2 regions of the Vibrio sp. 2132-1 genome follow, and region 2 is predicted to be linked to the other one. Evidence: riboswitches for the same ligand, from Rfam matches in the RefSeq annotation. Region 2 holds a riboswitch; the other holds the start of a gene.
The links. A riboswitch is a leader RNA that binds a small molecule or an ion and turns the genes downstream of it on or off. The one in region 2 is predicted to bind lysine.

Region 1 (4,435 bases), on a different contig from region 2:
TGTGACCAAAAGCTTGCTGCGTGTTTTTAGTTTGGTACTTCCCGTTGCGTTTACGTTTTACATGGTAAGCGCATTACATACGAACTATGTATTGACGAAGTTTGAGACCACTAGACCAACTAACCCTGATATTCTGAATCAAGTCAGTAACCCTGTGGTTTGGAAAGACAGGTTTGATTGGGATGTCTATAGCACGTTTTTAAACCTTGGGCTGTACCAACAAGACGCAACCTTGATTCAGCCTTATATCGATTGGTCGCTAAAAATCATCAAAGATAAGCCTCGCCCTGCATTTTATAATAATTTGATTTTGGCCTACCAAGGCTTAGATGACTCAAGTAAAGCGGAGCAAATTAGAGCTGAAGCGCAGTTTTTGTTCCCGAAGATTGATTTCAGTGACGTCAATTACCAACCACCTTCTCAAGCAATCTCTGCCTCACCAGCCCCCACTTCAGGTGCAGAGTAATAAGTACCAAAAAGCGAAGGGATGACCTTCGCTTTTCTTTATCTCATTGCTGTATGATTTTATTCAGTGAGTGACTCTTCTAACGCTTTTAAGCACAGCGCAACGTTTTCAGATCGAGCGCCGTAACCCATTAAGCCAATACGCCACGCTTTACCAGCTAATGCCCCAAGGCCTGCACCAATTTCTAGGTTATAGGTTTCTAGCAAGTGAGCACGAACTTTTGCTTCATCAATTCCTTCAGGCACGTAAATCGCATTTAATTGTGGCAACCGATGGGCTTCGTCCACAACAAATTCAAATCCTAACTTTTGTAAGCCATTTTTGAGTTTTTCATGCATCAGTTGGTGACGAGCCCAAGCGTTTTCTAATCCTTCATTTTTCAGTATCAATAAAGCTTCATGAAGCGCATACAAGCTATTAACTGGCGCCGTATGATGGTAACTACGCTTGCCTTCTCCACTCCAATACCCCAAAACTAAACTCTGATCGAGGAACCAACTCTGTACTGGTGTTGTTCTTGCTTGAATCTTTTCAATCGCGGCAGGAGAAAACGTCACTGGTGAGAGTCCAGGTACACATGACAAACATTTTTGACTACCAGAGTAAACCGCATCCAGTTGCCATTCATCCACTTTTAACGGCACACCACCAAGCGATGTCACCGCATCAACAATAGATAATGCATTATGCTGTTTCGCGAGCTTACCCAATGCTTGAGCATCACTGACTGCACCAGTTGAGGTTTCCGCATGCACAAAAGCAAGAATTTTTGTATCTGGGTGCTGTTCGAGTGCTTGCTCGACTTTATCAATGGAAACAGGCGTCCCCCATTCATCATCGACGATAACAACTTCACCACCAGCACGGACGACATTTTCGCGCATGCGTTCACCAAATACACCATTACGGCAAACGATCACTTTATCGCCTTTCTCGATCAAGTTTACAAAGCAGGTTTCCATCCCTGCACTACCTGGCGCTGAAACCGCAATAGTGAACTCATTGTCAGTTTGAAAGGCATACTTCAATAGCTGCTTGAGCTCATCCATCATACCGATAAACAGAGGATCAAGGTGACCTACCGTAGGACGGCTTAGTGCTTGTAACACTTGAGGATAAATATCAGAAGGACCAGGTCCCATTAAAATACGGTGAGGCGGAATAAAGCTTTGGATCGACATGTCAGCTCCTTGATTATCTTTTATCCTGAGCATTCTAAAAGTTCTATTCAATAACATGGCTCAGGTGTAGGGTTCTTCACCCTAATAGATTTTTCCTCTATCAGCAATTAGCCGTAAGTATGGAGGTCAAACCAGTGTCACAAAATCGTTAATAAAAAACACCATAAAGGTTGAAATATTGATTGACATTAAGGCCTCAAAACCGTTCAATGTTTGAGCTTTATGTAGAAGAGGAGCGCTACCCAGGTAGATGATTTGTGGAACCGCAATTCCAACACCAATCATTGAGGGGGAGTAGTGCCGAGGTAAGTCAAAGTTGCAGGATTTGACTTGTCGGTTGAATTGGGCTGAATCCCATCAACTGTCATCAGCGCAGTCTGATGAAGGGCTTCTGAGGGTAAATTTTTCAAATAGCATTCTAAATACCTCTCTTTTTGCTCTGTTCCTTTTCTCACTAAACATTGGATGTACAATTTTTTAGGAAGCCGTGGGAGAACGCAGTGAGCGCATTTAACGTAGCTAAATTCGGTGGAACCAGTGTTGCCAACTTTGAGGCAATGAGTCGTTGCGCCACCATTATCGAAAACAATCCAAATACTCGCCTGGTCGTGAGCAGCGCTTGCTCTGGCGTCACCAACCTATTGGTAGAACTCGCCAACGGTGTTCAGGATCAAACGCACCGTACTGAGCTGCTACAAAATTTGGCCAACATTCATGACGCCATTTTAACTCAGCTCGAAGACAGCACGAAAACTGCTGCCGAGGTGTATGGCATATTAGATACCGTAACCAGCCTGGCCGAGGCTGCATCTATCCAAGCTAGTGCGAAGTTAACCGATCATTTAGTCGCATGTGGTGAACTCATGTCGACGCACATTCTAACTCAGTTAATGTGTGAGCGAGGCATTCAAGCAGTGCGCTTTGATATCCGCGATGTGTTGCGTACTGATGACAACTTTGGTCGCGCGGAGCCAAACATTGAAGCAATTTCGACGCTTGCGCAAGATAAACTCGTACCACTTTGCCAACAATCCGTTGTTGTTACTCAAGGCTTCATAGGATCTGACGAAGCCGGTAATACAACAACATTAGGTCGAGGGGGCAGCGATTACAGCGCCGCCTTAATTGCTGAGAGCGTTAAAGCGGCAGGGCTAGAAATCTGGACTGATGTTCCGGGAATCTACACAACAGACCCGCGAATTGCACCAAAAGCCTCACCAATTCCTGAGATCAGCTTTAGTGAAGCTTCAGAAATGGCTAACTTTGGCGCTAAAATCCTTCACCCTTCTACGCTAGTACCTGCATTGCGCCACGACATTCCGGTATTTGTAGGGTCATCGAAAGAGCCAGAAAAAGGGGGAACTTGGATTCGCCACCAAGTCGAAAGCTCACCGTTATTCCGTGCGCTAGCTTTGCGTTGTAACCAAACCATGGTAACGCTACGCAGCGCCAATATGTTCCACGCATACGGTTTTTTAGCAAAGGTCTTTGAGATCCTTGCAAAGCATAAGATCTCTGTCGATTTGATCACGACATCTGAAATCAGTGTATCGTTAACACTTGATCAAACTGATACCTCTGGCGGAGCACCACAGCTGCCGCAAGCTGCACGAGAAGAGTTAGAAGAGTTATGTAAGGTAGAAGTTGAACATGACCTATGCCTCGTTGCTCTCATTGGAAACAACATGAGTGAGAGTAAAGGCTACGCGAAACAGGTTTTTGGCACGCTAGAAGATTTTAACCTACGCATGATTTGTTATGGCGCTAGCCCTCACAACTTATGCTTCTTGCTCCATGAATCGGTATCGAAACAAGCCATACAAAAACTCCACACTGAGTTGTTTGAGAAGTAAGTTCAACTCAATAAAACAAAGGGCTGCGTATTTGCAGCCCTTTGTCGTTTCATTAGTTGTTACATTTGGACGAGGTAAACATCAATTTAACCGTTAATGTTTGGCCCTAACCATTTTTCAGCCTCGATCCTATCCCACCCCTTACGATCGGCGTAACTCTCTAGCTGATCTTCTTGGATCTGTGCGATCGCAAAGTAACGTGAGTCAGGATGAGAGAAATACCAACCAGAGACTGACGCGCCCGGATACATTGCATAGCTGGAGGTTAGAGTCATACCAATGTTCTCTTCCACATTAAGTAACTCCCAAAGCGGTCCTTTTTCAGTATGTTCAGGACACGCGGGATAACCCGGCGCAGGGCGAATACCTTGGTATTTTTCACGAATGAGATCATCGTTAGATAAATCTTCATCAGCTGCATAACCCCAAATTTCTTTACGGACACGCTCATGCAAATACTCAGCAAACGCTTCGGCTAGGCGATCCGCCACCGCTTGAATCATAATTGCGTTGTAATCATCTCCCTGTGCTTTGTATTCATCAGCAAGCTCTCGTTCACCAATACCACCAGTGACAGCAAATGCCCCTATCCAATCATGTTTACCCGACTCTTTAGGTGCGATGTAGTCGGATAAACAATAGTTGAATCCTTTTGGTTTCTCGGTCTGTTGTCGCAAGTTACGTAATACTTTCACAACGTCGGTACGAGTTTCATCAGCATAAACTTCAATGTCGTCCCCCACGCTCGCAGCAGGGAATAAGCCACACATTCCACGCGCTTTTAACAGGCCTTCTCGCTCAACTCGATCAAGTAACTCGTTGGCATCTTCGAATAAACGTTTTGCTTCTTCACCAACTTCTTCATGTTGGAAAATTGTTGGATACTTACCCACAAGTGACCAAGTCATAAAGAATGGTGTCCAATCGATGTATTG
Region 2 (4,435 bases):
GACCCGCTGGTGAGCCAAGCACAAGAAAGCAAGAAGATGACGCGCACTCACATCATTGGTATTGACCAAACCTTGGTTGATATTGAAGCAAAAGTTACAACGGATGTGATTGAAAAGTACGGTCTGAGTAAAGGTCACTCTCTGGTTATCGATGACGAAAGAGCAGAAGAGTTATACCAGCAACTGAAAGAAGAGAACTTGATTACCAATGAGTATGCGGGCGGTACAATTGGTAACACGCTACATAACTACTCCGTGCTAGCGGATGACCGCTCCACACTACTTGGAGTGATGAGCCAGGATATTAAGATTGGCAGCTACGGTTACCGTTATCTTTGTAATACATCAAGCCGCATGGACTTGAACTACCTACAAGGTGTAGATGGTGCAATTGGCCGTTGTTTTGCTCTTATCACAGAAGACGGTGAACGTACTTTTGCTATCAGCGAAGGGCAAATGAACCAACTCCATCCTGATAGCATTCCAGAGAAAATCTTTAAAAATGCATCAGCACTTGTACTGACGTCATATCTAGTACGTTGCAAAGACGGCGACCCAATGCCGGAAGCAACAATGAAAGCAATTGAGTACGCGAAAAAGAATGATGTGCCTGTTGTTCTGACTTTAGGCACAAAGTTTGTTATTCAAGATGACCCTAAATATTGGCAAGAATTCATTCGAGATAACGTTTCAGTCGTTGCGATGAATGAAGATGAAGCAGAAGCACTGACGGGGGAATCTGATCCACTTGCTGCGTCTGATAAAACATTGGAGTGGGCTGATCTAGTATTGTGCACGGCGGGTCCTGTAGGTCTATTTATGGCTGGGTATACGGAGGATAGCGCGAAGCGCGAAACTTCTTTGCCATTACTTCCAGGGTCAATTGCTGAATTTAATCGTTATGAATTCAGTCGTCCGGCGAAAAAAGACTCATGCGAGACGCCAATAAAAGTGTACTCGCATATCTCGCCATATATGGGTGGCCCAGAAAAAATTAAGAATACAAATGGCGCAGGTGATGCTGCGTTATCTGCTGTTCTTCATGATATGGCAGCAAATAAATACCATAAAGAAAATGTGCCTAATTCAAGCAAGCACAGTAACGAGTATTTAACTTACTCTTCTTTTTCTCAAGTCTGCAAATACGCAAACCGTGCTAGCTACGAAGTTCTCGTGCAACATTCACCACGATTGTCGCGCGGACTTCCTGAGCGAGAAGATAGCCTAGAAGAAGCATACTGGGAACGTTAATACGAAGCGGTTTAATTAACTATTCTGTAACTAAAGTAAAAGGCACATTAAGAAATGTGCCTTTTTTATTTGTAATGGTTTAAATAAAAAAGGCTCCCTATGGGAGCCTTTTAAAAATAGCACGGATCTAGATTAGGAACTCATCCAGAGATTTACCTGCATCAAGTTGCTCTTGAATCGCCGAAGGTGTACGACCTTGGCCAGTCCAAGTTTTCTCATTACCGTTTGAATCTGTGTATTTGTATTTAGCAGGGCGAGGTGCGCGCTTCGCTTTGCCTTTCGTCTTAGTTTCGCCAGATAGCGCAGTAATAAGTGCTTCTACGTCAATACCGTCTTGAGCGATTTTCTCAGCAATCTCTGCAAGCTTAGCTTCTTGCTCTGCTTGTGCTGCGCGTTCTGCTTCTTCTGCTTCACGACGCTCATCTACGACAGTAGTGAGTTTATCTAGAGCTTCTTCCAATTGTTCTAGAGTCAGCTCACGAGAAAATGCACGAAGGCTACGGATATTTAGAAGGGTTTTAGTCAGCTCTGACATAACGATTCCTATTAAAAGGTTAATGTGTTGGGCACTTTTTATCGTTACGATTAAATAATGCCAATCTATAAATAAACAAAGAGTCCTTATATTTAACTTTATCTTTTCCTTATGTGCAAATGCTAAATCAAGATTTTGTTTAAATTTGACTATTTTTTAAAGCAATTAATATTATTACACTCGAAATAAATCATTATTAGATGAGAACTAAAATCAACAATCATTATTGTATAGAGAGAGTGATAGCTTGGTTTTTTATAAAAAAATTTGAGTTATTACTTAAAAATATGAAGCATCCATCTTTAATGCTGTGTCATATATCCTTAATTTATTGATATAAGATAAACCATGATATTTCTAAGGTAGTAATAATGTTTCATAAATAACATGATTGATGTGATTTCAGTTGCACAAAACTTATGGAAGTAGGCAAGGTTTATAAATTATCTCAGTCATTATTTATTTGTTTAATTTAGTTTGATGTGTTGCATTGACTCTCATCATAAGTACAATGGCTGCCACCTGATGCAATATTGCAGACAATTTGTTGTTAATTTGTACAGTTAGTGGTTAATTGTTTGTTGTTGCCGTAGAGGCGCGGTCTCGAAGAGTAGCTATTATTGGGGTGATGCCAATGAATAATAGTGGAAGGCGAAGATTGCCGAAGTAAGTAACTCATCAAAGTTACTTGCTGGGGTTGTATCTGAAAGGAACAACACTGCCATAGTATATATTCACATTAAACTATGGAGCGCTACTGTAGGGTTGGGTGGAGTGTTCGCTTCCCTGTCGCTAAGTTCAACATGAGCACGTATCGTATGCTACGTGACTTGTCTGCAGTAGATCTCTAGCCAAACTTTGGTTTTTGAAGATCATGAATTTAATAGATTTTTCTAGTTCTCCTGTTTCATTATTGCCACCTATTGTCGCTTTGACTTTGGCGATTTTGACTCGACGTGTATTAGTTTCCTTGGGTGTAGGTATCGTGCTAGGTGCGGTGCTACTTAATAGCTGGTCTATCAGCGACACCGCAGGTTACGTCAGTTCTCAAGTTTCTTCTGTCTTTATTGAAGATGGCGGAATTAACACTTGGAACATGAGCATTGTTGGCTTCCTAATCTTATTAGGTATGACAACAGCTTTATTAACGCTATCTGGCGGTACTCGTGCTTTTGCTGAATGGGCACAATCTCGAGTGAAGAGTAAACGCGGCTCCAAACTTCTTGCCGCCTTTTTAGGCGTATTCATTTTTGTCGATGATTACTTTAATAGCCTTGCTGTTGGTGCGATCTCTCGCCCAGTAACCGATCGCTTTTATGTGTCTCGCGCTAAGCTTGCGTACATTCTAGACTCAACCGCTGCTCCAATGTGTGTAATTATGCCTGCTTCTAGCTGGGGTGCTTACATTATTACTATTATTGGCGGGATCTTAGTCTCACATGGGGTCACAGAGTATTCTGCTCTTGGCGCATATGTTCGTCTTATTCCAATGAACTTCTACGCCGTTTTTGCGCTGCTAATGGTGTTCGCTGTTGCGTGGTTTGGTCTTGATATTGGTAAAATGCGTGAGCATGAGATCTCTGCATCGCAAGGTCGTGGCTTTGATAAAGACAAAGAAAATGACTCGCAAGAAGCGCATGACCTAAACGAAGAGCTAGATATCCGTGAAAGTGAAAAGGGTAAAGTGTCAGATTTGATACTTCCTATCGTGACGCTGATTATCGCGACTATCGCTTCAATGCTTTACACGGGTGGCCAAGCATTGGCTGCTGATGGTAAGGAGTTTGCGCTTCTTGGTGCTTTTGAAAATACAGATGTAGGTACATCACTAATCTACGGTAGCTTGCTTGGCTTAGCAGTTGCACTGTTTACTGTTGTGAAGCAAGGTCTACCAATGGCTGAGATCGCACGTACACTTTGGATTGGTGCTAAGTCTATGTTTGGTGCGATTCTAATCTTAGTATTTGCCTGGACCATTGGTTCTGTTATCGGTGATATGAAGACTGGTACTTACCTTTCGACAATGGCGCAGGGCAATATCAACCCTCATTGGCTCCCAGTTATCCTATTCTTGTTGTCTGGCCTGATGGCGTTCTCAACAGGTACTTCATGGGGTACGTTCGGCATCATGCTACCAATCGCGGGTGATATGGCTGGCGCAACAGATGTAGCGCTAATGCTACCGATGCTAAGTGCGGTTCTTGCTGGTGCTGTATTCGGTGACCACTGTTCGCCAATCTCAGATACGACGATCTTGTCATCGACGGGTGCACGTTGTAACCATATCGATCACGTATCAACACAGTTACCTTATGCATTATCAGTCGCGCTTGTTTCATGCGTGGGCTTTATTGCTCTTGGTATGACAGCTTCAATTGCGTTCTCTTTCATCGCAGCGTCGATTACATTCGTTATCGTTTGCGCGATTTTGTCATGGCTTTCAAAGTCAAAAATGGCATCTTGCCAGAGTGCGTAATTCACTGATTTAAAAGGTGAAATTGTAGGAGGCTTCGGCCTCCTTTTTTATTTGTATTATACAATTCGAATTTTTTTAAAATTAAGGGTTGAAAAAAGTAATCAGCTTGGTTAGTGTGGTTGGTAACAAAGCAAATGAGAAGAGCCTTGAAATAAGTATGCGTAATTTTGTAA

Region 1: linked by a shared signal. The riboswitch ahead of lysC (lysine-sensitive aspartokinase 3) and the one ahead of tet(35) (tetracycline efflux Na+/H+ antiporter family transporter Tet(35)) in region 2 are both predicted to bind lysine.

The regions. Positions count from the first base shown of each region.
Region 1 covers NZ_JAWPON010000020.1:5,184-9,618, reverse strand. Annotated here, with positions in the region: gene R8N47_RS19545 (PglL family O-oligosaccharyltransferase) at 1-466, shown strand, start outside; gene R8N47_RS19540 (pyridoxal-phosphate-dependent aminotransferase family protein) at 526-1,647, opposite strand; lysine riboswitch at 1,868-2,046, shown strand; gene lysC (lysine-sensitive aspartokinase 3) at 2,148-3,500, shown strand; gene metH (methionine synthase) at 3,587-4,435, opposite strand, start outside.
Region 2 covers NZ_JAWPON010000004.1:301,056-305,490, reverse strand. Annotated here, with positions in the region: gene R8N47_RS06365 (inosine/guanosine kinase) at 1-1,251, shown strand, start outside; gene R8N47_RS06360 (H-NS family nucleoid-associated regulatory protein) at 1,379-1,786, opposite strand; lysine riboswitch at 2,369-2,551, shown strand; gene tet(35) (tetracycline efflux Na+/H+ antiporter family transporter Tet(35)) at 2,661-4,262, shown strand.